Regions from separate parts of the Micrococcus sp. HOU01 genome, predicted to be linked through region 1. Evidence: riboswitches for the same ligand, from Rfam matches in the RefSeq annotation. Region 1 holds a riboswitch; each other region holds the start of a gene.
What was found. Region 1 has a riboswitch for thiamine pyrophosphate ahead of SOY78_RS02845 (thiamine ABC transporter substrate-binding protein). Riboswitches for the same ligand answer to the same signal wherever they lie in the genome.
Positions count from the first base shown of each region.

Region 2: it holds a riboswitch for thiamine pyrophosphate, as region 1 does, so the genes downstream of both, SOY78_RS08635 (FAD-dependent oxidoreductase) here and SOY78_RS02845 (thiamine ABC transporter substrate-binding protein) in region 1, are expected to answer to the same signal.
Region 3: it holds a riboswitch for thiamine pyrophosphate, as region 1 does, so the genes downstream of both, thiC (phosphomethylpyrimidine synthase ThiC) here and SOY78_RS02845 (thiamine ABC transporter substrate-binding protein) in region 1, are expected to answer to the same signal.

Region 1 is NZ_CP141211.1:601,078-610,544, reverse strand. It holds gene SOY78_RS02855 (agmatine deiminase family protein) at 1-338, shown strand, start outside; gene SOY78_RS02850 (AI-2E family transporter) at 304-1,590, opposite strand; TPP riboswitch at 1,637-1,742, shown strand; gene SOY78_RS02845 (thiamine ABC transporter substrate-binding protein) at 1,809-2,873, shown strand; gene SOY78_RS02840 (ABC transporter permease) at 2,873-4,603, shown strand; gene SOY78_RS02835 (ABC transporter ATP-binding protein) at 4,603-5,304, shown strand; gene SOY78_RS02830 (TetR family transcriptional regulator) at 5,301-5,807, shown strand; gene SOY78_RS02825 (RNase H family protein) at 6,014-7,369, shown strand; gene SOY78_RS02820 (alanine/glycine:cation symporter family protein) at 7,430-8,872, shown strand; gene SOY78_RS02815 (hypothetical protein) at 9,066-9,461, shown strand.
Region 2 is NZ_CP141211.1:1,878,007-1,887,473, forward strand. It holds gene thrC (threonine synthase) at 1-70, opposite strand, end outside; gene SOY78_RS08605 (homoserine dehydrogenase) at 74-1,396, opposite strand; gene lysA (diaminopimelate decarboxylase) at 1,568-3,040, opposite strand; gene argS (arginine--tRNA ligase) at 3,049-4,719, opposite strand; partial or broken gene SOY78_RS08620 (HesA/MoeB/ThiF family protein) at 5,320-6,033, opposite strand; gene SOY78_RS08625 (thiazole synthase) at 6,030-6,848, opposite strand; gene thiS (sulfur carrier protein ThiS) at 6,852-7,094, opposite strand; gene SOY78_RS08635 (FAD-dependent oxidoreductase) at 7,091-8,260, opposite strand; TPP riboswitch at 8,254-8,384, opposite strand; gene thiE (thiamine phosphate synthase) at 8,406-9,149, shown strand; tRNA gene SOY78_RS08645 (tRNA-Arg) at 9,236-9,308, shown strand.
Region 3 is NZ_CP141211.1:1,888,291-1,897,757, forward strand. It holds gene thiD (bifunctional hydroxymethylpyrimidine kinase/phosphomethylpyrimidine kinase) at 1-75, opposite strand, end outside; gene SOY78_RS08655 (membrane protein) at 149-1,306, shown strand; TPP riboswitch at 1,368-1,482, shown strand; gene thiC (phosphomethylpyrimidine synthase ThiC) at 1,479-3,284, shown strand; gene SOY78_RS08665 (hypothetical protein) at 3,655-4,575, shown strand; gene SOY78_RS08670 (hypothetical protein) at 4,584-5,708, shown strand; gene SOY78_RS08675 (ABC transporter ATP-binding protein) at 5,708-6,379, shown strand; gene SOY78_RS08680 (DNA-3-methyladenine glycosylase I) at 6,485-7,234, shown strand; partial or broken gene SOY78_RS08685 (NAD-dependent succinate-semialdehyde dehydrogenase) at 7,298-8,714, shown strand; gene putP (sodium/proline symporter PutP) at 8,962-9,467, opposite strand, start outside.

The DNA of each region.
Region 1 (9,467 bases):
TCCACCCCGAGCACCCCTACGCGGCGGCGGCGCTGCGCTTCCTGCAGGGCGCCGACGACGCCGCCGGCCGGCCCCTGCGCGTGCGCACGGTGACCGGGGCGGCGCAGCCCGCCGCGTACGACCCGGCCGAGCGGGGCCCCCGCTCCCTCCTGGACACGCTGCCGCTGGGCGCTGCGGTGCTGCGGCCGGCGTTCGAGGACGCCGCGGGCGAGGAGGCCGCGGCCGCCGCGTGTGCGGCACTGCACCCGGGGCTGCCCCAGCTGTCGTTCCCCGCCCCGCCGCTGCTGCGGCTGGCCGGCGCGCTCAACGACCTGGTGCTGCTCCAGCCTCGCCCGTGACCTCGTCCGCCGGGGCGCGGTCCTCGTCTCCACCGTCCGCCGGGGCGCGGTCCTCGTCTCCCCCGTGCGCGTCGGACCGCCAGGCCGCCGGGCGCAGCCGTTCCAGGAGCGAGGACTGACGGCGCTCCATGCCCTTCAGGTCCGAGGCGATGAGCGCGTTGATCCAGCGGGCGTTCGGGTCGGCGTCGATCAGCACGGCCTTGGCCAGCAGCGTGCAGGGCAGCGCGAGGATGGCGCCGAGCGGGCCGAGGACCCAGGCCCAGAAGAGCAGGGAGAGGAAGCTGACGGTGGGGATCACGCCGATCGCGTCGCCGGCCACCTTGGGCTGGATCACGGACTGCAGCACGAAGTTCAGCACCGAGTAGCTGACCACCACCCACAGGAAGTCGGACCAGCCGCCCGCCGCCAGGCCCAGGACGGCCGGCGGCAGCAGGCCGATGATGAAGCCGATGTTCGGGATGTAGTTGGTGAGGAAGCTGAGCACGCCCCACACGAGCGCGAGTGGGACGCCGATCAGCATGAGGGCGATCACGTCCAGCACCGCCACGATCAGGCCGAACACCGTGGTGACCACCCAGTAGCGGCGCACGCCCTGGGCGAACTCGACCAGGGCGTGGCCGAACTCGTGGCGGGCGGTGCTGAGCAGGCGGACGCGGCGTTCGACGTCCATCGAGTCCATCGCCAGGAAGAACATGCCCATGATCACGGTGACGAGCAGGCCGAAGACCGCGTAGACGTTCGTGGCGATCTTCGTGATGGCGCTGACGGCCGTCCCGGTCACGGTGCTCATGTCGATCGAGGCCAGCTGCTGGGACACCATGTCCGGGGTCACGCCGCGCTCGCTGAGCCAGTGCGAGACGTCCAGGACGATCTGCTGGAAGCGGTCCGTGTACTTCGGCAGCTCCGCCACCAGCTCGAGGCCGGACCACACCATCATGCCCCCGAACACGCCCATCACCGCGACGATCAGCAGGACGGTGGTGGTGGCGCCGAGCACGGGGTGCAGGCCCCGGCGGATGAGCCAGGCCTGCAGCGGGTAGACCACGATCACGAGGTTCAGCCCCAGGAAGACGGGCGCCGCGATGGAGGCGATCCCCTGGAAGAACTGCACCACCAGCACCAGACCCGCCAGCGTCAGGACGATCACCAGCATGCGCGGCCACATGCGGTGGGGGCGGCGGATGTCCCAGTCGGAGGCGGGACTGGACGAGGCGGACGGCGGGGACACCCCCGCGGGCTGTGCGGCGCTCACGCGGGCAGTCTATGCGCGGGCCGGACGGGGTAGGGTCGGGACCAGTCCACATCGACAGGGGAGCGCCCGCGCGGCGCTGAGAGTGCGGTCCGCCGCAGACCCTCGAACCTGCTCCGGTCCGCACCGGCGAAGGAAGTCGAGTCTCCCGGTCGACGTCGTCCCGGGATTCCGGTGGCGGCCTCGTCCCGGCCCCTCTGCCGTCCCAGAGGAGAACCGCCATGTCCCGCACCCCACACCGCGCCCTCGCCGCCCTCTCAGTGGCCGCCCTCGCCCTCACCGGCTGTTCGGTGTCCGGCTCGTCCGGCGACGGGGCGTCGTCGTCCGCCTCCGGCGCCGGCGGCGAGCCGACGACGGTGACGATCATGACGCACGACTCGTTCAACCTGCCCCAGGAGCTCGTCCAGAAGTTCGAGCAGGAGTCCGGCTACACCCTGAAGACCACGGCCCCCGGCGACGCCGGCAGCGTGGTGAACCAGCTCCTGCTGGCCAAGGACGAGCCCACCGTGGACGGCGTCTACGGCGTGGAGGACCACTCGGCGCACCGCCTCGTCCGCGAGGGCGTCGTCGCCGAATACACCCCGCAGGACCTGCCCGCCTCCGCACAGGACCGGATGGTGGAGGACCGCATGACCCCGGTGGACCAGGGCCAGGTGTGCTTCAACACGGATCCGGCATGGTTCGAGGCCCACGACGTCGAGGCCCCCACCTCGATCGACCAGCTCGACGACCCCGAGTACGCGAAGCTGACGGTCGTTACCTCCCCCGTGGCCTCCTCCCCCGGCCTGGCGCTGCTCGCGGCCACCACGGAGAAGTACGGCGACGACGGCTGGCAGGACTGGTGGCGGGGCCTGATGGAGCACGGCGGCAAGGTCGCCGACAGCTGGTCCGACGCCTACAACTCGGACTTCTCCGGCGGCGAGGGCGAGGGTCGGTTCCCGGTGGTGCTCTCCTACTCCTCCTCCCCCGCGTTCGCCCCCGAGACCGAGGTGATCGAGGACTCCTGTACCCCGCAGGTCGAGTACGCCGGCGTGCTCGAGGGCGCGAAGAACCCCGAGGGCGCGCAGGCGTTCGTGGACTTCATGCTCACCGAGGAGGTCCAGTCCGCCCTGCCCGAGTCGATGTACATGTACCCGATCGACGAGTCGGTGCAGCTGCCCGAGGAGTGGGCGCAGAACGCGCCGCTCGTCGAGGACGCCATCACCCCGGACCCCGCCCGCATCGACGAGCGCCGCGAGGACCTGCTGAAGGAGTGGACCGCCCTGGCCGAGGCCTCCCGGCGCTGATGTCCGCGCTCACCGAGGTCGCGGCCCCCGGCACGGACCTGCCGCGCCGGCGGGCCCGCGGCCGGGGGGACGGGCTCGGCCCGTGGTGGCTGGTGGCCGCCGTCCTGCCGGTCGCCTTCCTGCTCGTCTTCTTCGCGTGGCCCGTGGCGGCCATGCTCTGGCGCGGGATCGGCGGCGACGCCGACGCGTTCACCGGCGCCGTGGACCTCACCGCCTTCAGGGAGACCCTCGCCCGCGAGCGCACGTGGCGCATCCTCGGCCAGACGCTCGGGATGGCCGCCGCCGGCACGGTGGTCTCGGTGGCGCTCGGCCTGCCGACCGCGTTCGTGCTGCACCGGCGTCGCGTCCCGGGGCGGGCCGTGCTCCGCGCCCTCGTGCTCGTGCCGTTCGTGCTGCCCACGGTGGTGGTCGGCGTCGCGTTCCGCGCCCTGCTCGCCCCCGGCGGACCGCTGGGCTTCACCGGGCTGGACCAGACGACCACCGCCGTCGTGCTGGCCATGGTCTTCTTCAACGTGTCCGTGGTGGTGCGCCAGGTGGGCGCGCTGTGGAACGCGCTCGACCCGCGCCAGACCGAGGCCGCCCGCACCCTGGGCGCCTCGCCGTGGCGGGCGTTCCGCACCGTGACGCTGCCCCAGCTCGCCCCGGCGATCGCCGCGAGCGCGGCGCTGGTGTTCCTGTTCTGCGCGTCCGCGTTCGGCATCGTCCAGACGCTCGGCCGGCCCGGCTACGGCACGCTCGAGTCGGAGATCTGGGTGCAGACCTCCGTCTACCTGGACCTGCGGACCGCGGCGGTGTTCTCCGTGCTGCAGTTCGCGGTGGTGCTGGCCGCCGTCGTGGTCTCCGGCGTGACGGCGGCGCGCACCCAGCGGGCGCTGCGCCTGCGGGAGACGCCGCCGGCCCGGCTCACGCGCGCGGACGCGGTCCCGGTGGCCGTGATGCTCGCGGTGGTGGCGCTCGTGGTGGCGCCGATCCTGACGCTCGTGGTGCGCTCCTTCCACACCCGCCACGGCTGGGGGCTGGGCAACTACCGGCTGCTGTCCACGAGCGCGGGCAGCGGGTTCGTGGGCGGGTCGACGCCGGCCCAGGCGCTCGAACAGTCCCTGCGGGTGGCCGTGGACGCCACGCTCGTGACGCTCGTGGTGGCCGTGCCGCTGGCCCTGCTGCTGACCCGGTCCTTCCGCTCACGCGCCGCGCTGGCGGCCCAGCGGGCCCTCGACGGCGCCCTGCTCCTGCCGCTCGGGGTGTCCGCGGTGACCGTGGGCTTCGGCTTCGTCGTGTCCCTGCGGGCCGCGTTCCCGGAGCTGGCGGCCTCGGGCGTGCTCGTGCCGCTGGCCCAGGCGGTGGTGGCGCTGCCGCTCGCGGTGCGGGCGCTCGTGCCCGTGCTCGCGGCGGTGGACCCGCGGCTGCGGGAGGCCGCGCGCACCCTCGGGGCGGGCCCGTGGCGGGTGCTGGCCACGGTGGACGGCCCGTTCCTCGCGCGCGGCGTGGGTGTGGCCGCGGGCTTCGCGTTCGCGGTGTCCCTGGGCGAGTTCGGGGCCACGAGCTTCCTGGCGAGCCCGTCCGCGCCCACCCTGCCGGTGCTGATCGCCCGGCTGCTGGGCCGGCCGGGCGCGGACAACTACGGGATGGCGCTCGCGGCGGCCACGGTGCTGGCCGTGCTGAGCGCCGGGATCATGCTGGTGTGCGAGCGGCTGCGCCCCCGGGGCCCGGCCGGGGCGGGAGGTCTGTGATGACGCCGACGACGACGGGGGCCTCCCTCCGGCTCCGGGACGTGGCGATCCGCTATCCGGACGGCTCCACCCCCGTGCGGGGGACGGACCTGGACGTGGCCGCCGGGGAGATCGTGGCGCTCGTGGGCGCCTCCGGCTCGGGCAAGTCCACCATCCTGCGCGGGATCGCCGGGCTCGAGGACGTCGTGGCGGGCACGGTGGAGCTCGACGGGCGGGACGTGGCGGCGGTGCCGACGCACCGCCGGGGCGTGGGGATGGTGTTCCAGGACGGGCAGCTGTTCCCGCACCGGACCGTGGGCCGGAACGTGGCGTACGGCCTCGAGTCCGCCGGCTGGGACCGGGCCCGGCGGCGGGCGCGCGTGGCCGAGCTGCTGGACCTGGTGGGCCTGACCGAGCTCACGGACCGGCCCGTGCAGCGACTCTCCGGTGGGCAGGCCCAGCGCGTGGCGCTCGCCCGGTCGCTGGCCCCGGCCCCGCGGGTGCTCCTGCTGGACGAGCCGCTGTCCGCGCTCGACGCGGACCTGCGCCGGCGCCTGGCCGAGGACATCCGGGCGGTGCTGCGGGCGGCGGGGACGACCGGCGTCGTCGTCACCCACAACCTCGCGGAGGCCGCCGTGATGGCCGACCGCACCGTGCGCCTCGGCGCGGGGGGACGCATCGCGGCGGAGGAGGCCGGCCCGGCGGTAGCCTCTCAGGCATGACCCCGCCCGCACCCCGCCCCCGGCTGACCGCCCAGGACGTGGTGGACGCCGCCGTCGGGATCCTGCAGGACTTCGGCATGGGCGACCTGTCCATGCGGCGCGTGGCCGCGGTGCTGGGCGTGCAGGCCTCCGCGCTGTACTGGCACGTGCCGGACAAGCAGTCGCTGCTGGCGCGGGTGGCGGACCGGATCGTCGCCGAGGCGGAGGAGACCGTGCGCGCCCGCCGCATCACGGACCTGGCGGGCCGCGCCGAGGCCGCGGAGGCCGCCCTGCTGCGGCACCGGGACGGGGCGGACCTGGTGCTCTCCGCCCTCGCGCTCGGGCTGGGCGGCCTCGGCCTGCACCGTCTGCTCACCGAGGCGGCAGACACCCCGGAGGACGGGGAGCGGGCCCTGGCACTGCTGCTGGGCACCGTGTCCCTGCGGCAGCAGCGCGCGCAGGCGCAGGCGCTCGGCGTGCCGACCGGCCCGGACGTGCAGCGGCACCGCACGGACCCGCTCTGAGCCCCCGTCCGGCGCCGCCGCGCGGGAGGCCGAGGAGAGGAGACCTGCCTCCTCACAGGTCCGCTCGGTAAGGTCGGGCGGACAGGTCGGGACGGGTCGTCCCCTTCATCCACGGCGATCCCGCCCGACCGCCGCAGGACCAGCATGGCCCGCCGGACCCGGCTCACAGTGTCGGCGCGGTCTCCTTCGACACAGCCGGCGAAGCCATGGGAGCACGGATCAACCACCCGCGGACGGTCGTGGACCGGACGCTGCATCACGACGTCGAGCCCGCACACCCCGCGGCGCTCGTCGACGTGGGCTGGGACTTCCGTGGCCCGGGCGCCAAGGCGGAGGAGCAGCACCGCCCGCTGCGCGTGGTCCGTGCCCGCCGGCCTCGGGGCACCCCGCGGGACCGGAACGGCGTCGACCTCACGCGCACCGGCCCCGTCGTCCCCCGTCCCTCCCCGCCGCGCACCCGGATCCGCCGGGACGGCGTCCGCGTGGTGGCCAGCCCGCTGGCCATGCTGCCCGGCGTGGACCACGGCCCCGCCCTCCGCCTGGACCTGCACCCGACGACGGGGGGCATCGTCTACGTGGCCCGCGAGCTCGAGCTGCGCGAGCTCGGCGACGACGTCCGCGGCCACGTCTACACCGGGATGGTCGGCACGGCGCATCTGAGCGCCTTCTGGTCCACCGTCACGGTCGAGCTGCCGCCGGAGCGGCCGGTGATCGTGCGGCTGCGCTCGGACCGGGACGCCGAGCTGCTCGCCCTGCTCGAGGTCCTTGCCCCCGTGGACACGCGCGTGGTCTCCTACCGGCTCGACGAGTCCCCCGTGGGCACGCAGCGCTCCAGCTACCTGCTGCCGGACGTGGACCCGGAGACGGTCGCCCAGACGGGCGCGGCCCGGATCCCGCTCGAGGCCATCGAGGCCGCCCAGGAGGAGGAGGACGCGCTGCGCCGCTCCTCCGGCGTCTTCCTCTCCCGCCGCCGCACGGACCGCTTCCTGCGCCGCAACCTGCCCGGGGTGACCCACAGCCTCACGTTCGCGGACGAGGCGGACGTGACGGACGTGTACGTGGACGGCTCCGTGCTGCGCGGTTCCCGCATCGGCGGGGCGGCCGCCGTCGCCGGGCCGAGCATGTGGGCCGTGCAGGCCGTGGCCGGGGCCACGATGCCGCTCGAGGTGGAACTGGAGGCGCTCGTGCTGGGGCACGTGATCTGCGCGTGGGCGGGCACCCCCGGCGGCCGGGTCACCATCCACTCGGACTCGCGCGCCGCGCTGGCCCTGCTCAACGCCGCCCGCCGTGAGCGGCTCACCCTCGGTGGCGCCCGGGGCGAGCGCGTCCGCCGCACCCTGCGGCGCCTGCTGGCCGCCGTCGACCTGGCGCAGGCTGCGGACGTCCAGGTGGACACCACGTGGGTCAAGGGCCACGTGGGCGTGCACGGCAACGAACTGGCCGACAACCTCGCCCGGGCCGCCGCCCGCCACGCCAGCGTCGGCACCCCCGAGGGGGACCTGCCCGAGCGGATGGGGCAGCTGATCCGGCTCCGCGTCGAGGACGACGCCGCCGCCGGCTGACCCCGGCCCCGATTCCGCGTCCTCCGCCCCAGCCTCTAGGGTGGGGCTGTGGAAGCGACAGTGGAACAGATCACAGCGGCCGTCACGGCCTTCAACGACAAGTACTGGTACGTCGTGATGGCGCTGCTCTTCGTGGCCGGGGTGTGGTTCACCATCCGGACCGTGGGCGTGCAGGTGCGCATGCTCCCGGAGATGCTGCGGTCGGTGACGGCCAAGTCCCAGACCGGGTTCGAGAACGACGGCGTGAGCCCGTTCCGCGCCTTCACCATCTCGGCGGCCTCGCGCGTGGGCACCGGCAACGTGGCCGGCGTGGCGATCGCGATCGTGATCGGCGGCCCGGGCGCCGTGTTCTGGATGTGGCTGCTGGCGATCATCGGCGGCGCCACCGCGTTCGTCGAGTCCACGCTGGCCCAGCTGTACAAGCAGAAGGGCGCGGACGGCTACTTCGGCGGGCCCGCGTACTACATCCGCGACGGTCTGGGCGCGAAGTGGCTGGCGGCCGTGTTCGCCGTCGCCATCACCGTGACCTACGGCTTCGTGTTCAACGCCGTGCAGTCCAACTCGATCTCCGAGTCCGTGCAGGCCAACTGGGGCGCGTCCTCCACCACCGCGTGGATCGTGGGCCTGGGCCTGGCCGCCCTCACCGGCCTCGTGATCTTCGGCGGCGTGCGCCGGCTCTCGGCCGTGACCAACGTGGTGGTCCCCGTGATGGCCACGTTCTACATCTTCCTGGCCCTGATCGTGATGGTCGTCAACATCACCGAGGTCCCGGGCATGATCGCGCTGATCGTGGGCCACGCCTTCGGCCTGCGCGAGGCCGCGGGCGCCGCCGTCGGCATGACGATGGTGATGCAGGGCGTGCGCCGCGGCATGTTCTCCAACGAGGCCGGCATGGGCTCCGCCCCGAACGCCGCCGCCACCGCGGCCGTCTCCCACCCGGCCAAGCAGGGCTTCGTGCAGTCCCTGGGCGTCTACTTCGACACCCTGATCGTGTGCTCGGCCACCGCGTTCGTCATCCTGCTCTCCAACCCGGCCTACGGACGCGGGGAGGCGCTCGGCATGCAGGTGACCCAGGGTGCGCTCCAGCAGGCCGTGGGCGCGTGGGCCGGCCCGGCGCTGACCGTCATCATCTTCTTCCTGGCCTGGTCCTCCGTGCTGGGCAACACCTACTACGGCGAGGCCAACATCCGGTACCTGGCCGGCCGCCACGCGGGCCCGGCCATCACCGTGTTCCGCGTGCTCGTGCTGGTGTGCGTGGTCGGCGGCGCGCTCGGCTCCGTGGCGCTGGTGTGGAACCTCGCGGACACGTTCGCGGCCCTCATGGCGACCATCAACCTCGTGGCGATCATCCCGCTGGGCGGGCTGGCCGTGAAGCTGCTCCGGGACTACGAGCGCAAGCTCAAGGCGGGCATGGATCCGGGCTTCCACCTCTCCGACCTGCCCGAGGCGCGGAACGTGGCCCTCTGGCGGGACGAGCCGAAGACCTCCCCGCTCAAGGACTGAAGCCCCCTCCGGCCCGCGCGTTTCGAGGCGGGATATCGACCCCATCCGGCTGCCGCGGGCGGCCGTGGGGTGGATATCCCGCCTCGATGCGTGAGGAGGCCCGGTCTGGACACCGTGCGGGGGTCGGCGCCTAGGTTGAGGCGCACCCGACCGGCCACGCCCGAGCGGCCGGCACGACGTCCGAGGAGGACACATGGGCATCCTCTCCAGCATCACCCGCACTCTCGGCGGCGGCGGCCGCCGCTCCAGCCGGCCCACCATCGGTGCGCACGTCGGCCGGTCCCCCGGCTTCGGCCGGCAGGGCCGCGCTCAGGGACGCCGGTCCAGCGGCCTGGGCGGTGCCCTCCTGGGCACGCTCGGCGGTCTGGCGCTGCGTGAGCTCTCGCGCCGCGGCGCCGGGGGCACGACGCGCGGGCGCAGCTCCGGTGCGTACCGCGGCGGCTTCGGGCCCTCGGCCCGGTCCACGGGCGGCCTCGGCACCGGCCTGCTGGGCGGGCTGCTCGGCGGGGCCCTCGCCTCCCGCGGCCGGGGCGGCGCCGTCGGCCGACGCGCGGCGGGCGGCCGCCGGACCGTGGGCGGCGGCTTCTGACCGCTG
Region 2 (9,467 bases), 1.3 Mb from region 1:
CGCGCGTGTCCTCGGTGACGGGCAGGCGGTCGGCGTACTCGCGGACGACGCCGCGCCACTGGTGGGCCATGGGTCAGTTCCCTTCGACTCGGAGGACGGACGCCACCTCGTGGACGACGTCCAGGGCGGCGAGCGCCCCGACGGTGGCGTCGAGGTCGCGCTGCCGCGCACGGTGGGTGATCAGCCGCAGGGACGCACCGGGGGCGTCCTCGCGCTCAGATGGGACCTGACGCAACGTCTCGATGGAGACGCCGTGCTCCTCGAACACCCCGGCGACGCGGCGCAGCACGCCGGGCTGGTCCGCCGCGCGCAGCACGACCATGAAGGAGGTGTGGGCCTCGGCCGGGTCCAGGGCGGGCAGGGCGGTGACGGGGGTGCGCAGGCGCGCCGGGCCGCCGCGCACGATGCGCTGGGCGATCGAGACGACGTCGCCCATCACCGCGGACGCGGTGGGGGCGCCGCCGGCGCCGGGACCGTAGAACATGAGCTCGCCGGCGTTGTCGGCCTCCACGAAGACGGCGTTGAACGCCCCGCGCACGGAGGCCAGCGGGTGCTCCCGCGGCAGCAGGGTGGGGTGCACGCGCAGGACCGCGCCCTCGGCACCGTCGGCGGCGCGGCCGCGCTCGGCGATCGCCAGCAGCTTGATGACGTAGCCCGCCTCCGCGGCGGCGGCGTTGTCCTCGGCCGTGATCGCGGTGATGCCCGCGACGGCCACCTGGTCCAGGGTGTACGGCGCGCCGAACGCGATGGTCGCCAGGATCGCGGCCTTCGCGGCGGCGTCGTGGCCCTCGACGTCGGCGGTCGGGTCGGCCTCGGCGTAGCCGAGCCGCTGGGCCTCGGCGAGGGCGTCGTCGAAGTCCGCCCCCTCGGAGTCCATCCGGTCGAGGATGAAGTTGGTGGTGCCGTTGGCGATGCCCATCACGCGGGTGACGCGGTCGCCGCCCAGAGAGTCGCGCAGCGGGCGCAGGATCGGGATGGCGCCGGCGACGGCGGCCTCGAAGCTGAGCTGCGCGCCGGTGGCGGCGGCCGCGGCGTACAGCTCCTCGCCGTACTGGGCCAGCAGCGCCTTGTTGCCCGTCACCACGGACGTGCCGGCGGCCAGGGCGCGCAGGATCAGGGTGCGGGCCGGCTCGATGCCGCCCATCAGCTCGATGACGACGTCCGCGCCATCCACGAGCGCCTCGGCGTCGGTCGTGTAGAGCGCCGGGTCCGCCTGCCAGTCGCGCGTCGCGCCCGTGTCCCGCACCGCGATGCCCGTGAGCTCGAGGTCGGCGCCCACGCGGTCCCGCAGGATGTCGGCGTCCTCGGTGAGGATCCGGGCGGTCTGGGACCCCACGGTCCCGCCGCCCAGCAGGGCGACCTTGAGGGCGGTGGGGGCGTCGGTGTGCTGGGGCATGGTCCTCCGTGATCCAGGGTGGGGTCGGGCCCGCGCGACCGCGCGGCCCGGCTGGCCTCGAATCTAGCGCGGCGCCCCGGCCCGTCCCACCGCGCGACACTCGGTGTCCGCAGAGCGGGACGGACCCACCCGGGCTCGAGGCCGGCGGCCGGGTGCGCCGCGCCCGCGTCCTCAGCGGGCGAGGCGCGGATCGGCCTCGCGGGCGAACAGGTCCTCCTGCGTCTCGCGACGGATGATCACCCGCGCCTGCCCGCCGGAGACCGCGACAACGGCCGGGCGGGCCAGCGCGTTGTAGTTCGAGGACATCACGTGCGTGTACGCGCCCGTGGCCGGCACGGCCAGCAGGTCGCCGCGGCCCAGGTCGGCCGGCAGGTACACGTCGCGGACGAGGATGTCGCCGGACTCGCAGTGCTTGCCCACCACGCGGGAGAGCACCGGCTCGGCCTCCGAGGTGCGGCGCGCGGAGACGGCGGTGTAGTCGGCGTCGTAGAGGACGGGACGCGGGTTGTCGGACATGCCGCCGTCCACGGCGACGTAGCGGCGGGCCGCCGTGCCGCCGTCGGGGGCGTCCGCGTCCACGGTCTTGGTCACCCCGACCGTGTAGAGGGTCAGCCCCGCGGGGCCCGAGATGGCCCGCCCCGGCTCGAGCGAGACCCGCGGACACCTCAGGCCGAGGCGCTCGACGGTCTTCTGGACGTCGTCGGCGAGGGCGTCGGCGATCTCCGCGGCCGGACGCGGCTCGTCCACGGCCGTGTAGGCGATGCCGTGGCCGCCGCCGAGGTCGAGCTCAGCCAGCTCCACCCCGTGCTCGGCCTTGACCTCGGCGAGGAACTCGAGCACGCGTCCGGCCGCCAGCCCGAAGCCCTCGGCCTCGAAGATCTGGGACCCGATGTGGCAGTGCACGCCCAGCAGGTCGATCGACTCGGCCGCCAGGGCCGCGGCCACGGCGACGGCGGCCGGCGAGCGGCCGGCCACGTTGCCGTCCCGGTCGGTGGACGCCGGGGCCAGGGAGAGGCCGAACTTCTGGTCCTCGTGCGCGGTGGCGATGAAGTCGTGGGTGTGCGCGTGCACGCCCGGGGTCAGCCGGAGCATCACGGAGGCGCGGCGGCCGGCCTTGGCCGCGAGCGCGGCCAGGTGGGCGAGCTCGTCGAGCGAGTCCACGATGATCCGGCCCACGCCCGCCTCGAGGGCGGTGCGCAGCTCGGCGTCCGACTTGTTGTTGCCGTGCAGGCCGATGTGGGCCGGGTCGACGCCGGCGGCCAGCGCGATCGCCAGCTCGCCGCCGGAGGCGGTGTCCACGCGCAGGCCCTCCTCGGCCGCCCAGCGGGCGGTGGAGAGGGTGAGCATGGACTTGCCCGCGTAGTAGACGTCCGCTCCCCCGCACAGGTCGGCGAACGCGGCGTCGAAGCCCTCGCGGAACGCGCGGGCGCGGGCGCGGAAGTCGTCCTCGTCCACCACGAGCAGCGGCGTGCCGAACTCCGCGGCGAGCGCGCTCGCGCGCAGGCCCTGGACGGTGAGCTCGCCGTCGGCGGCACGGCCCACGCCGGCGGCCCACAGGCCGGGCACGAGCGCGTCCGGGTCCCCCGGCGCGGGGAGCCAGGCGGGGGCGAGCGGGGAGGCGGGGGCGGGCTGCGGCGTCGTCATCCGGGCGCTCACATCTTCTCCGGGGCGGTCACGCCGAGCAGGCCGAGACCGTTGGCCAGCACCTGGGCGGTGGCGTCGTTGAGCCACAGGCGGGTGCGGTTGAGGGTCTCGACGGGACGCGGCGTGCCGTCGTCGGTGGGCATGGGCACGATGCGGCAGGCGGCGTACCAGGAGTGGTAGGCCCCGGCGATCACCTCGAGGTGGCGGGCCACGCGGTGCGGCTCGCGCAGGCGCGCCGCCGCGCCGACGACGGCCGGGAACTCCGCCAGCTGGGCCAGCAGCTCCGACTCGGTGGCGTGGGCGAGCAGGGCGGCGTCGAACTCGGAGCGGTCCACGCCGTGGGCCTGCGCGGTGCGCGCCGCGCCCGAGGCGCGGGCGTGGGCGTACTGCACGTAGTAGACGGGGTTGTCGTTCGTGGCGGAGCGCAGCAGCTCGGGGTCGATCGTCAGGGGCGAGTCCGCGGGGTAGCGGGCCAGGTCGTAGCGCAGGGCGTCGCGGCCGAGCCACTCCACGAGGTCCTTGAGCTCGATGATGTTGCCGGCGCGCTTGGAGAGCTTCGCGCCGTTGACCGAGATGAGCTGGCCGATGAGAATCTCGATGTTCGTCGCCGGGTTGTCGCCGGCGGCGGCGGCGATCGCCTTGAGGCGGTTCACGTAGCCGTGGTGGTCGGCGCCGAGCAGGTACACCTTCTCCTCGAAGCCGCGGTCGCGCTTGTGGAGGTAGTAGGCGGCGTCGGCGGCGAAGTAGGTGGGCTCGCCGTTGGCGCGGATGAGCACGCGGTCCTTGTCGTCGCCGAAGTCGGTGGTCTTGAGCCACACGGCGCCCTCGCGGTCCTCGATGTGGCCCTGTTCGCGCAGCCGCTGCACGGCCTGTTCGATCGCGCCGGAGTCGTGGAGCGTCTGCTCCGAGGTGAACACGTCGAAGTGCACGTCGAAGGCGGCGAGCGTGTCCTTGATGTCCTGCATCTGGAGCCGGTACGCGGCCTCGCGGACCACCGGGCGGGCGGCCTCGTCCGTCAGCTCGCGCACGTCCGGGTGCTCGAGGGCGACGGCGTCGGCCAGCTCCTGCACGTACGCGCCCGGGTAGCCGCCCGCGGGGACGTCGCGGCCGTGCAGGCGGGCGAGGACCGAGTCGGCGAACACGTTCATCTGGTTGCCGGCGTCGTTGACGTAGTACTCGGCGGTGACGTCCGCCCCCGAGGCGCGCAGCAGGCGGGCGATCGCATCGCCCAGCGCGGCCCAGCGGGTGTGGCCGATGTGCAGCGGGCCGGTGGGGTTGGCGGAGACGAACTCCATGTTCACGGTGTGCCCGGCCAGGGCGTCGTTGCGGCCGTACTCCGGGCCGGCCTCGACGATCTCGCGGGCCAGGGCGCCGGCCGAGGCCGCGTCCAGGGTGACGTTGAGGAAGCCGGGGCCGGCGACGTCGACGGCGGCGATGCCCGGCTTGTCGGTCAGGCGCTCGGCCACGAGCCCGGCGAGGTCGCGCGGGGCCATCCCGGCCTTCTTGCCCAGCTGGAGGGCGACGTTGGTGGCCCAGTCGCCGTGCTCGCGGCTGCGGGGTCGCTCCACCTTCACGCGCGCGGGGGTGATCTCCTCCCGCAGCGCGGCGGGGAGGTCACCGGCATCGACGGCGTCGGTGAGGACAGCGGACAGCAGGGCGGAGAGGTCTTCGGGCTTCACCCGCGCAAGTCTACGGAAGGGCCGCCGCGCCCGTGCGCGTGCGAACGAACCCTGCGAGATGGCCCCCTCCGGCCCGCGGTGGGGGCCATCTCGCAGGGTTCGTCGGGGTGGGGGGGTCAGGCGGGCCAGGCGGCGAGGCCGCCGGCGAGGGACAGGACGCGCCCGCCTGCGCTCGGGTCGGCCCCGACGACGGCGTCCCGCGCCCGGGCCGAGCGGGCTCCGGCGGCGCAGTAGACCACCAGGACGCGGTCCGGCCCGGGCGCGTGGGCCGCCGGCTCCGCGAGGACGGCCTCGAGCGGGACGTGCCGATCGGCCACCGCCGCGGGGGCCTCGACCCGGCGCAGCCGGGCGCTCCAAGTCCTCGCGGACGTCGAGCAGGGTGAGGGACGCGGCCCGGGCGGGGTCGGCGAGCAGGGCGGCCAGCGCGGCGGGGTCGATCTCCCCGCCCGCGGCGCCGCAGGCCACCACCGAGCCGGGGGCGCCGGCGTCGTCCGGGCGGGGGGCCTGGGCCGCGTGGGCGGACAGGTCCGTCACGGGGGTCCGCTCGGGGTCGGCCACGAGCCGCAGCTCACGGAAGCGCATCGTCAGGGCGTCCACGGAGAGCAGCCGCCCGACCAGGGGCTCGCCCACCCCGGAGAGCAGCTTGATCGCCTCCGCCGCCATGAGGGAGCCGATGATCCCGGGCAGCACCCCGAGCACCCCGGCCTGCGCGCACGAGGGCACCTCGCCGGGTTCGGGCCGCTCCGGGAACACGTCCCGGTACAGCGGCCCGCCCGGGGCGAACACGCTCACCTGCCCCGCGAACCGCAGGATCGCGCCCCACACCACGGGCACGCCCGCGATCTCGCACGCGTCGGCCACGAGGTAGCGGGTCGCGTAGTTGTCCGTGCCGTCGAGCACGAGGTCCACGGCACCGACCCGCTCGAGCGCGTTGGCCGCGGTCAGGCGTTCGCGGTGCTCGACCACGCGCACCTCGGGGTGCAGGCCGCGCATCGTCGCGGCGGCGGAGGCGGTCTTGGGGCGGCCGAGGTCCGCCTCGGCGTGGATCACCTGGCGGTGCAGGTTGGAGCGGTCCACCATGTCGTCGTCGATCACGTGGACCTCCCCCACGCCCGCGGCGGCGAGGTAGGTCAGCACGGGCGCCCCGAGGCCGCCGGCGCCGACCACGAGGACGCGGGAGCGCAGCAGCGCCAGCTGGGCCTCGGGGCCGAAGCCGTCCAGGCTCAGGTGGCGGGCGAAGCGCTCCAGCTGGGTGTCGGACAGCGCGGTGAGGTCGCGGGGCTCGCGGGCGGCGGGGTCCAGGGCGGCGGTCACCGCTCGTCCTCCTCGGCCGTGACCCGCCCGGCCATCGGCGAGGAGGCCAGGGCGTGCTCGCGGCGCGGGATGCGCCCGGCACGGCGGGCGTGGAAGCCCGCCTCGAGCGCGAGCCGGCACGCGTGGGCCATGCGGGCGGGCTCGGCGGCGCGCGTGATCGCCGAGGCGGCGAGCACGGCGTCGCAGCCGGCCTCCATCGCCAGGGCGACGTCCGAGGCGGTGCCCACGCCGGCGTCGAGCACGATCGGCACGGAGGCGCGGGAGACGATCAGCTCCAGGTGTGCGCGGTTGAGGATGCCCAGCCCCGAGCCGATCGGCGAGCCCAGCGGCATGACGGCGGCGGCGCCGGCCTGCTCGAGGCGCAGCGCCATGGCGGGGTTGTCCGAGGTGTAGGCCAGGACGGTGAAGCCGTCGGCGGCGAGCCGCTCGGTGGCCTCGAGGGTCTCGACGACGTCGGGCAGCAGGGTGCGCTCATCGGCGATGACCTCGACCTTCACGAGGTCGGTCTCGAGCGCCTCCCGGCCGAGCCGGGCGGTGAGCACGGCGTCCCGGGCGGTGTAGCAGCCGGCGGTGTTGGGCAGCACGTCGATGCCGAGGCGGTCCAGCAGCGCGACCAGGCCGTCACGGGTGTCCGCGGACCAGCGGCGCAGCGCCACGGTGGTGAGCGTGGTGCCGGAGGCGACGAGGGCGCCCTCGAGGGCGGTCAGGTCGGTGATGCCGCCCGTGCCCATGATGAGCCGGGAGGCCAGGTTGTAGCCGCCGATCCGCAGCGGCGGGATCGCGGGGGCGGCGGGCGGGGTGCGGTGCTCGGCCATCGCTCAGCCCCCCTGCACCGCGGTGACGACGTCGACCTCGTCCCCGGCGGCCAGCTCCCGGGTGGCCCAGGCCGACCGGGGCACGACCTCGCCGCCGACCGCCACGGCCACGCCGAGCCGCCGCCCATCCGCGGCGGCGCCGTCCTCGCCGATCGCGCGCCCGGTGACGTGCGCGACGACGTCGCGGACGGTGGCCACGGCCAGCTCGGCGGGCTCTCCGTTGAGGGTCAGGGGGAGGGTGCTCATGCGATCTCCTTCAGGCGGGCGTGCAGCAGCTCGAGGATCCGCCCGGCCGCCCAGGGGGCGAGCAGGATCCCGTGACGGTGGAAGCCGGTGGCGACGACGGCGCCCGGAGCCTCGGGCACGGCGAGCACGCGCGGGGCGTCGTCGGGGGTGCCGGGGCGGGCGGCGGTGGTGATCTCGACCAGCTCGCACTCGCGGACGGCGGGCAGGATCGCGGCGGCGTCGGCGAGCAGGTCCAGCACGGCCCCGGCGGAGGTGCCGGCCAGGCCGTCCTCGCGGGCCGAGGCGCCGACCACGAGGGTGCCGTCCGCGCGGGGCACGAGGTAGACCTGGCGCCCGTGGACGAGGCCGCGGACGGTGCGGGTGATCAGGTGCGACTCCCCCGGCAGCAGCTGCTCGGGGCGCACCCGCAGACGCAGCACGTCGCCGTGGACGGGGCGCAGCGGGACCTCGACGGCGGTGGCCGCGCCGCCGATCCCGCGGTGGCCCAGGCCCGCGGCGAGGACCGCGCCGTCGGCGGTGAGGACGCCCCCGTCGGCCAGCGTGAGGCGCACCCCCTCGCCCTCCGGGCCGGCGGCGGTGACGCGTCCGGCCACGAACCGGGCGGCGGGTCCGGCGCCGACCGGGAGCGGGCCGCCGTCGGGTCCGGTCTCGGCGCGCAGGGCGGCGACGCAGGCGGCGGCGAGCCGTCGCGGGTCCACCTGATGGTTGTCCGGGGCGTCGAAGCCGGCGGCCAGGCCCGGGGCCAGGGCGGGCTCGGCGCGGCGCAGCGCGCGGACGGAGACGGGCTCGACCCGGCGACCGAGGATCGAGGCGTGCTCGAGCACGTGGTCCCAGGCGCGGGCGTCCGAGGGGTCCGCGGCCACGATCCAGGCGCCCTGTGCGAGGAAGCCCGTCTCCACATCGGTGAAGGCGGCGAGCAGGTCCACGAGGGCCGGGTAGGCCTCCCAGCCGGCCTGCAGCAGCGGGGCGAGGTCGTCCTGGCTGAACTGGGTCTCGGCGAGCGGCGCGAGCATCCCCGCCGCGGCGTGGGTGGCCCCGGCCACGGCGTGCGGGCGCCCGGCGGCGTCCAGCTCGGGGGCGATCAGGGTGACGGCGTGGCCTGCGGCACGCAGACGCACGGCGGCGGTGAGGCCGATGATCCCGGCCCCGACGACGGCCACGTGCACGGACCGGTCCTCCTCACGGCGGCATGACCCGCATCGAGTGGTGATGGTCGGCCGCGCCGGCGCGGTGCGCCCCTGCGGCCCTCTCAGCCCGGCGTGTGCGGCCCGGGCTCCCATGGAACAGCGGCCAGTCTGCCACAGTGGGCGCATGCACTCCCCCGATCCGCTCCTGATGACCGCGGCCGGCCGCGACGACGGCGGCACCGGCCCCGGCGCGCGCCGCCGCGCCCGCCTCGCCGCCTCCCGGCTGTACGTCTGCACCGACCTGCAGCGGTTCCTGCGCCCGGACGGCACGCTCGACACGGCCGCGTTCGCCGACTTCTGCGCGGCGGCGTTCCGCGGCGGAGTAGACGTGATCCAGGTGCGGGACAAGGCCGTGGACGTGGCGGTCGAGCTGGCCGCGTTCGCCACGCTCGTCCCGCTGGCCCGGGAGCACGGGGCGCTCTCGGCCGCCAACGACCGCGCCGACGTCGCCGCCCTGGCCGGGGTGGACGTGTTCCACACGGGCCAGACCGACCTGACCACCGCGCAGTGCCGCGCCCTGCTGGGCCCGGACGTGGTGCTCGGCCGCTCGTGCCACACCGAGGCGCAGGTGCGCGGCGCCCGCGCGGAGGACGGCCTGGACTACTTCTGCACGGGGCCGGTGTGGGCGACGCCCACGAAGCCGGGCCGGGCCGCCGTCGGACTGGAACTGCCGACCCTCGCCGCACGCCTGGACGCGGAGGACCCGGCGGGGGCGCGGCCGTGGTTCGCCATCGGCGGCGTCGACGCGGACCGGCTGCCCGAGGTCCGCGCGGCCGGGGCGGAACGGATCGTGGTGGTCCGCGCCGTGACGCAGGCCGAGGACCCCGAGGCCGCGGCCCGGACCCTGCGCGCGGGCCTGCCCGGCTGACGCGCCCCGCGGGGAGGTCACGGACGGGCCGTCCTGATGGTGTAGAGTCGACGAGTCCGCAACGCGCTCGACGCGTCGCGACCCCCGCCTCCGTAGCTCAGGGGATAGAGCGTCTGCCTCCGGAGCAGAAGGCCGCAGGTTCGAATCCTGCCGGGGGCACGAGCGAACAGAGCCGGACCCCCGTGGCGACACGGTGGTCCGGCTCTTCTGCGTTCTGCGGACCCGGACGCTCGAGCGGAGCGGGAGGTCCGGGTCACCGGCATTCGAGGCGGGAAATCGACCTCATAGGACGTCCCGAGGTGCGTATTCGCCGGATTT
Region 3 (9,467 bases), 1.3 Mb from region 1:
GTCGGCCTGGACACCGGCGCCGCCGCCGGAGTCGGAGCCGGCGATGCTGAGCACACGGGGGACGGCGGGGGTCATGCGGGGGCTCCTTCGGGTCGGGGCGGATCGGCCGCCCGGGCCGGGCCGATCCCGCCCATGAGAATGTAGTCGCATGTCCCACGTCACAGAGAGCTCCCCCGCGCACCCCGGCCGAGCCGAGGAGTCGGCGCCGCTGCGGCCGACCTCCCCGTTCGGGATCGCCGCCACGTTCATCGGCACCACCATCGGCGCCGGGTACGCCTCGGGCAACGAGATCCTGCAGTACTTCGTGAGCTTCGGCCTCTGGGGCGGCACGGGGGCGCTCGTGATCGCCGGCGCGCTGTTCTTCCTGCTCGCGGTGATCGTGCTGCGGCTGGCGCAGAAGCTGCGGACCACGGACATCCACCGGATCGTGAACCCCACGACCTCGCGCGTGCCCACCTGGTTCGCGGACCTGTGCATCACCACGTCCCTGCTGGGGACGCTGGTGATCATGCTGGCCGGGGCCGGGGCGGCGGTGCACACCGCGTTCGGGCTGCCCTCGCTCGTGGGCTCGCTGGTGATGGCCGCCGTCTGCGTGGTCTCGGTGCTGGCCGGCATCACGGGCCTCGTGCGCGTCCAGGCCGTGGTGGTCCCCCTGATCATCGTGGTCGCCGTCGGCGTCGCGGTGTGGGGGTTGGTGAACCCGGGGGCCGCGGTGGACGACGTCGCCGCGCTCGTGACCTCGTCCCCGCTGATCAACCAGTGGTGGCTCTCGGGTGTGCTGTACGTGGCCTTCAACATCCAGCTGGCCTACGCGGTGCTCGCCCCGATCGGCGAGGAGAGCTCCTCGTCGGGCCGCTCCCTCGTCGCCGGGGCCGGGCTCGGGGCCCTGGGCCTCGTGGTGATGGCCGGCGCGGTGATGGCCGCGATGACCGCCCACGCCCAGCTGATCGGCCGCGCCGAGCTGCCCATGGTCGAGCTGGCCGCGATGATCGGCGGCTGGGCCGCCCTGCTGTACACGGTCGTCCTGCTGCTGGCGCAGTTCACGACGGCGGTCTCGTGCCTGTACGGCGGGGTGGAGCGCATCGCCCTGCTGTCCTCGATGCGCCGCGTGCCGGGCTGGGTCATCGCCGTCGTCACGGCCCTGGCCGCCACCCTGCTCTCGAGCGTCGGCTTCTCCGACCTCGTGGGCACCGTCTACCCCGTCCTCGGCTACGCCGGCATTGTCATCATCGTGATGCTGGTCGTGACGTGGATCGTCGAGCGCACCACGGTGCGCCGCCGGGCGGCCCGCGCGGCGCGCGCCTGAACGTCCCGCCGCATGGCCGGACGGCGGACGGTGAGGCGCCGCGGGGGACGTGCTAGGGTCGCTCGCATCCCACGGGAGCCCCACGGCACGGGGCTGAGACCGGGCTGACGCCGCCCGGAGACCGTCTGAACCTGTCCGGGTCATTCCGGCGAAGGAAGAAGGAGCCGCGGCCATGTCCGTTTCCGAGCGCACCCCCCTGCCCGCAGCCGAGTCGACGGCCGAGGTCGTCGCCGAGGAGAACTACCCCACGCACCGTCTGGGATGGCTCGAGGACGCCGAGCACGGCATCCGCGTGCCCGTCACCGAGGTCCACCAGGACGACTCCCCCGACGGCACGCCCAACGCGCCCCTGACCGTCTACCGCACCATGGGCCCGGGCTCCGTGCCCGAGCGCGGCCTGCCGGCCCAGCGCGCCGAGTGGATCCGCGCCCGCGGCGACGTCGAGGAGTACGAGGGCCGCGAGCGCGACCTGCTCGACGACGGCCGCTCGGCCGTGCGCCGCGGCGCCGCCTCACAGGAGTGGGCCGGCGAGCGCCGCCCCCCGCTGCGCGCCAAGGAGGGCGCGCGCGTCACCCAGATGCACTACGCCCGGCGCGGCGAGATCACCCCGGAGATGCGCTACGTCGCCCTGCGCGAGGGCGTGGACGTGGAGCTGGTGCGCTCCGAGGTCGCGGCCGGCCGCGCCATCATCCCGGCGAACGTGAACCACCCCGAGTCGGAGCCGATGATCATCGGCAAGGCGTTCGCCGTGAAGGTCAACGCGAACATCGGCAACTCGGCGGTGACGTCGTCGATCGCCGAGGAGGTCTCGAAGCTGCAGTGGGCCACCCGCTGGGGCGCGGACACCGTGATGGACCTGTCCACGGGCGACGACATCCACACCACCCGCGAGTGGATCCTGCGCAACTCCCCCGTGCCGATCGGCACCGTGCCGATCTACCAGGCCCTCGAGAAGGTCGGCGGCGACCACCAGGCCCTGACCTGGGAGATCTTCCGCGACACCGTGATCGAGCAGTGCGAGCAGGGCGTGGACTACATGACCGTGCACGCCGGCGTGCTGCTGCGCCACGTGCCGCTGTCCGCGGACCGCGTGACCGGCATCGTCTCCCGCGGCGGCTCGATCATGGCCGGCTGGTGCCTGGGCCACCACAAGGAGAACTTCCTCTACGAGAACTACGACGAGCTCTGCGAGATCTTCGCGCGCTACGACGTCGCGTTCTCCCTGGGCGACGGCCTGCGGCCGGGCTCCGTGGCGGACGCCAACGACGCCGCCCAGTTCGCCGAGCTCGACACGCTCGCCGAGCTGACGGAGCGGGCGTGGGCGTACGACGTCCAGGTCATGGTGGAGGGCCCCGGCCACATCCCGCTGCACCTGGTGCGGGAGAACGTGGAGCGCCAGCAGGAGCTGTGCAAGGGCGCCCCGTTCTACACGCTCGGCCCCCTCGTCACGGACATCGCCCCGGCGTACGACCACATCACCTCGGCCATCGGCGCCACCGAGATCGCCCGCTACGGCACCGCGATGCTCTGCTATGTCACGCCCAAGGAGCACCTGGGCCTGCCGGACCGGGACGACGTGAAGACGGGCGTGATCACCTACAAGATCGCCGCGCACGCCGCCGACGTCGCCAAGGGCCACCCCGGCGCCCGCGACCGCGATGACGCGCTGTCCAAGGCGCGCTTCGAGTTCCGCTGGCGCGACCAGTTCGGCCTCGGCCTGGATCCGCAGCTCGCCGAGGAGTACCACGACGAGACGCTGCCGGCCGAGCCCGCCAAGACCGCCCACTTCTGCTCGATGTGCGGGCCGAAGTTCTGCTCCATGCGCATCAGCCAGGACATCCGCAGCGAGTTCGGCGGCGCGTCCGAGCAGGCGCGGATCGCCGAGGCCGGCATGGCCGCGAAGTCCGCGGAGTTCCGGGCCGCCGGCGGGTCCGTGTACCTGCCCGAGCCGACGATCCGCACCGCCTCGGACGCCTGAGGCCGGACGCGGGGTGAGGTGGGGCGGGATGGCCCGCCCCTGCGCCACCTGACGATCGCGTCATGACCTGAGGGCCGCCACCAGGTCATGACGCGATCGCCAGGACAAGGCCCTCCGGGACGGCGAAGGCGCGGCCCCACGGACGGGGCAGTGCGCTCGGTGGTCGATCGAGTGGTGATGCCTCTTGACTCACACACACACTGGGCTCACTATTCCGTCAGGCCCCTGTGATGCGTGTCCCATTCGCCCACAGGAATTGAGTGGATGGAATATGACGTGAAAGTCGACATGACCCCGCCGGTCCGCACCCCAGGGGCGCTTCCCAGGTGAGGCATCATCCAGCCGCTCAGCTCTCCTCGGGCCAGCCGTGATGACCCGGATGCTCGTCTCGAGATTCCTCCTTCTCCTGATCACGCTCGGAACAGCAGCGCTCCTCGCGTCCTACGTCGGGGTGGAGAAGGAGGAACGCTGGCGCATGGACGGCACGGTGTACGAGATCTCGGCATTCCCCGCTGGCGAGGCCTGGCCCATGATCCGGACGTCGCTGACGGGACCGGACTCCGGCTCTGCGGCCACGTCCACGAGCCCCCACGTGACTGCCCTCGCCGGCCGACCTGCTCTGGACGTGCTCCCGGATGGCGTCGCCCCGACCGCGGTCGTCCCCAGCACCTCCCCCTTTGCCGCACGTGCCGCTGCGGGCGAACTGAGCTGGCCGGACGTCGATCGGGTCGTCGTCCGAGACCTCTCCTCCGCGCCGGATCGCGCCACCGAAGCAGACCTCCTGGTCCCGTTCCTCTCCACCGACAGTTCGTCCCTTGCCGGCGTGATCGGCGGCTCACCGGCCCAGGTCGACGAGCTCGTCCAATCGCTGCGGCGGGCCGGTGTCGTCGTCGACGTCGTCCCGCTCCCGCCGCCGTGGGAGGCAGCGATGCGACGCAGTGTCCACGTGCCCCTGCTCGCCGTGATCGCCGGCTTCGCCCTGCTGGGCGCACAGGTCGTCTGGCGCACGACCCTGCGCAGTCGACTGCTCCCTGCCGTCACCTCGCACCGCCTCGTCGGTGCCTCCCCGCTGCGAGCGGCCCGGCTCGGTGTCCGGCCCGCCATGCTCGCCTGGGCGACCGCCGCCGCGAGTGCCGGCGGAGTCTGGCTCGTGGCATGGCCCCGGTGGGACGCGGAGATCGGGCTCACGGGGGGCACCGCTCTCCTCTGGTCCGCCGTGCTCGTCGTGGACGCCATCCTCATCCTCAGCACGACCCTGTCCACCCTCTGGGTCCGAAGGGCACACGCATGATGGCAGCCATGCGGGCCGTTGCGGACGGCCTCCGCGACCTGTTCGACACGCCCGGACTGCTGTTCCTGTCCCTGCTGCACACGACCGTGGCGTCGGTCGTGTTCGGACTGGCCCTGGGCGTCGCCGGCGGGGTGACCACGGCGCTCGAGGTGCTCGAGGACGCCGAGTCGTCGGGCCTGGTGACAGCCAGGATTCTGGACCCCGCCGTCACGACCGACCTCCGCCCCCGCGCCGTCGACACCGTCTCCCGGGCGTTCGCCGCCCATGTCGACGGAGTCGACCCCCGTGCCTTTCTCGTGACGGACGCCATCGGAATCGAGGACCCCCGGCTGCAGGGGGCGGTCATCGCCACGCCTGGTCTGGCCCGGGAGTTCGGCGCTGCCGCTGCCGTCAGTCCCGCCGAGGGCGTGTACTTCGCTCCCGCCGCGATCACCTCCGGGGGGCCGGGCGGCACCGTGTATGTGGGGTCCACACCCCACAGCTATGCCGGCCCACTCCCCGGGGACGCGGCCGCGCCGCGGGCCGACGGATCCCTCTGGCCCCTGGGTGAGTCGCCCGTCATCGTCACCAGCACCACGACCATGGCCGGCCTGATCGAACCGGCCCAGCTCGCGGCGGTCTACGGTTCCGTCGTGGCACGCCAGGACGCGGCCTCCGAGGTGAGAGCGGCACTCGACGTCCTCGAGGACGAGACGGGCGTGGTCGCCGAGTTGGCCCCGATCGCCTCGGCCAGGTCTCCGATCGCCCGAGAAGCCCGCGGTGCCGCGCTCATGGTCACCGCCTACACCGCCGGGCTTGCCAGCGCCGTCGTGACGGTGGTGAGCCTCCTGACGACCATGACCCGTCGACTCACGCCCGCGTGGCTGGCGCACCTGACGGTCGGGGCGCCCAGACGACTGATCCGGCTCCGGATCGCCACATCCGTGGCCGCGGTATGGGGCATTCCGGCCGTGCTCGGATCGTTGCTCGGCCTCGGCATCGCCTCGGAAGCGGGCGGACTGCGTCCGGCGCCTGCCGTCGTCGTGGTCGGGCTGGCGGTCGTCTTGGCGATCGCCGCTGCGTGCACCCGTCATCCCCTCCGCCGGCTGCACCGGGCCGTCCGCACGGCGGCACTCGTCGAAAGGACCGTGTGATGTCCCTGCTCACCGTGCACGACGTGCACCGCTCCTACCGCGGCCCCGCCGGGGATGTCCCCGTGCTCCGAGGCGTCTCACTCCAGGTCCCCGAGGGCGGCGTCCACGCGATCATGGGACCCTCCGGGTCCGGCAAGTCCACCCTGCTGCGGCTCCTCGCCTGCCTTGACACACCGGACGCCGGCAGCATCCGTGTGGCTGGGCGGAGCCTGCCGGCACCGTGGTCGTCCGACGGCGACGCCTACCGGAACCGGACGTGCGGCATCGTGCTCCAGGACCATCTGCTCATCGATCGGGCGACCGCCATGGACAACGCGGCCCTGCCGCTGCTCTACGCGCGGCCGCGCCCGGCGAAGCGCGAGCGTCGCGACATGGCCGCCGAGCTTCTGACGCGGCTCGGGCTCGGAGACCGTCTCCACCACCCCGTCGGCCGACTCTCCGGCGGCGAGCGCCAGCGCGTGGCCATCGCCCGGGCCGTGATCATGGGGCCCTCCCTGCTGCTCGCCGACGAGCCGACGGGCGCCCTGGACGAGGAGCGCACCGACGAGGTGATGGGGCTCTTCCGCTCCATGTCCCAGCCGGAGCGGGCGATCGTGATCGTGACGCATGACCCCGCCGTGGCGGCCCGGTGCGACCACACGTGGCGGCTGCGGGCCGGGCGGCTCGAGTGACGAGGTCCGGCCGTGCCTCCTGCACAGGTGTCCGCAGACGGCGTGGCGTCCCCGGGCGTCGCGTTCCGGTTCCGGATGTCCGGGGCCGCTCCTAGGCTCGGATGCATGAGCGCGCACCACGCCGACGACGGCCTCCCCGCCCCCGTCTCCACCCTCGCCGAGGATCCACCGGCCGACGGGCGACAGGCGCCGCCGAGTGGCGTCGTCGTGGGTGAGGACGGGCGGGCCCGCCCGCCGTGGGCGGCACGGGATCCGCTGCTGCGGGAGTACTACGACACGGAGTGGGGCCTGCCCGTCACGGACGAGCGGGGCCTGTTCGAGCGCCTCGTCCTCGAGGCGTTCCAGTCGGGCCTGAGCTGGCGGACCGTCCTGGCCAAGCGGCCCCGGTTCCGGGAGGTGTTCGCGGGCTTCGACGCGGACGCCGTCGCGGCGTTCGGGGACGCGGAGGTCGAGGCGCTGCTGGCGGACCCCGGCATCATCCGGAACCGGCGCAAGATCGAGGCGGCGATCGCGAACGCGCAGGCCGTCGTCGGGATGCGCGGTGAGCGGTTCGCCCCGCTGCACCCGGGCTCCCCCGGCGCGGGCCCCGCCTGGCACGGCGACGGCGACCGGCCGGTCCGCGGTCTGCCGGGGCTGGTCTGGGCGCACCAGCCTGCCGCGACCCCACGGCCGGAGACGGTGGCGCAGGTCCCCTCGACCTCGGACGAGTCGCGCGCGCTCGCGAGGGCGCTGAAGGCGCACGGCTGCCGATTCGTGGGGCCGACCACGTGCTTCGCCCTGATGGAGGCCGCCGGGATCGTGGACACCCACCTTCTCGGCTCCTGGCGAAGAGGGGCGTCCGGGATCTGGGAGTGAGCGGGGGCCTCCGGCAGGATGGGGAGCTCAACGCAGGACGTCCACACGAAAGGGTGACGACTGATGACCACCACCTCCGCCTCTCAGGGCTACCGCACGATCAACCCGGCCACCGGGGAGCTGCTGAAGTCCTTCGACAACGCCACGGATCAGCAGATCGCCGACGCCCTCGACGCCTCGCAGGCCGCGTACGAGCAGTGGTCCCGGAAGTCGGTGGCCGAGCGCGCCGCCGTCGTGAAGCGGATCTCCGAGCTGCTGGCCGAGCGCTCCAAGGACATCGCCGCGCTGATCACCACGGAGATGGGCAAGTCCCTCGGCGCGGCAGTCGGCGAGGTGCGCTACGGCGCCCAGATCTTCGGGTACTACGCGGACGAGGCCGAGGAGCTGCTCGCGGACCAGCGGATCAAGCAGTTCTCCGGGCAGGAGGCGTTCATCCAGCGGCTGCCGCTCGGCCCGCTGCTGGGGATCATGCCGTGGAACTTCCCGGTGTACCAGGTGGCCCGTTTCGTGGCGCCGAACCTCGTGCTGGGCAACACCATCCTGCTCAAGCACGCCGAGATCAACCCGCAGGTGGCGCAGCTGCTGGAAGAGCTCTTCACCGAAGCCGGGCTCCCGGAGGGCGTGTACCAGAACGTGTTCGCCACCCACGACCAGATCTCCACGATCATCGCCGATCCGCGCGTGCAGGGCGTGTCCCTCACCGGTTCGGAGCGGGCCGGCGCCACCGTCGCCGAGCAGGCCGGCCTGCACCTCAAGAAGGTTGTGCTCGAGCTCGGCGGCTCCGATCCGTACATCGTGCTCTCCGCGCCGGACGCCCGCGCCGCCGCCCGCGACGCACTGGCCACCCGGATGGGCAACTGGGGCCAGGCCTGCAACTCGAACAAGCGCATGATCGTCATGGAGGACATCTACGACGACTTCGTGGATGAAGCTGGTCCAGCGCTCCTCGGCGATGAAGCCCGGCGACCCGACCTCGCGCGACGCCGACGTCTACGGCCCGCTGTCCTCCGAGTCCGCGGCCGACGGGCTCACCGAGCAGATCGCCGCGGCCAAGGAGGCCGGCGCCACCGTCCACGTGGGCGGCGAGCGCGTCTCCGGCCCGGAGGGCGAGGGCTTCTACGTCTCCCCGGCCGTGATCACGGACGTGGACCAGGAGAACCCCGCCTACACGCAGGAGCTGTTCGGCATGGCCGCCGTGGTCTACAAGGTGTCCTCGGCCGAGGAGGCCGTGGCGCTGGCCAACGACTCCCAGTACGGTCTCGGCGGCGCCGTGTTCTCCACGGACCTGGACGAGGCCAAGCGCGTGGCCGACCAGCTCGAGGTGGGGATGGCGAACGTGAACCTCGCCTCCGCCGCCGGCGCGAACCTGCCCTTCGGCGGCGTGAAGCGCTCGGGCTTCGGCCGCGAGCTCGGCCCCATGGCCGTGGACGAGTTCGCCAACAAGCGCCTGTACGCGGTGCAGGGCCCCCTAGAGGGCTGACCCCGGGCCGGGTCGGCCGGGCGGGTCCACCGCTCCGGCCGGCCCGTCGGCCGCCTGAGGCACACAGAGTGGTCACGACATGCCGTCACCGGAGTCCGGTGACGGCACGTCGTGACCACTCTGTTCGTCGGGGCCCGCCCACCCAGAGCGTGCGGTGGCAGACCCCCGGCCCGGTCCCGGACGCCGTCGAGGGCCGGCTCGAGGTGGTCGAGCACGGCCCTCGGCGGACGGATCGCGAGGAAGAGCCTCACGCCTGCGCGCGCGGATCCGTGGCGGCTGCGGTCGAGCCCCCGGCGGCGTCGCGCGTCATGGCGGCCGGGGCCACGTCCGGGTGCGGCTCGCGGCCGGCCACGATGTCGATCGCGCCGGTGAACTCGGCGTCGATCCGCCGCTGCACCCGGCGCGAGCGCTGGGTCACGAGGGACACCACCACACCCACCACGAAGGCGGCGACGAAGCCCGGCAGCAGCTCGTACAGGCCGAACCACTCCCACGTCTCGGCACTGGCCTCGGACCACACCCAGGCGACGGCGGCGCCGGTGACCATGGCGGCCATCGCCCCCCACGAGGTGAACCGCGGCCAGTACAGGGCGAGCAAGATCACAGGGCCGAAGGCGGCGCCGAAGCCGGCCCACGCGAAGGAGACGAGCTCGAGCACGGAGGAGTCCGGGTTGAGGGCGAGCAGACCCGCCACGAGCGCCACCACCAGCACGCCGATGCGGCCGAGCCACAGGGTGAACGTCGGGGAACCGG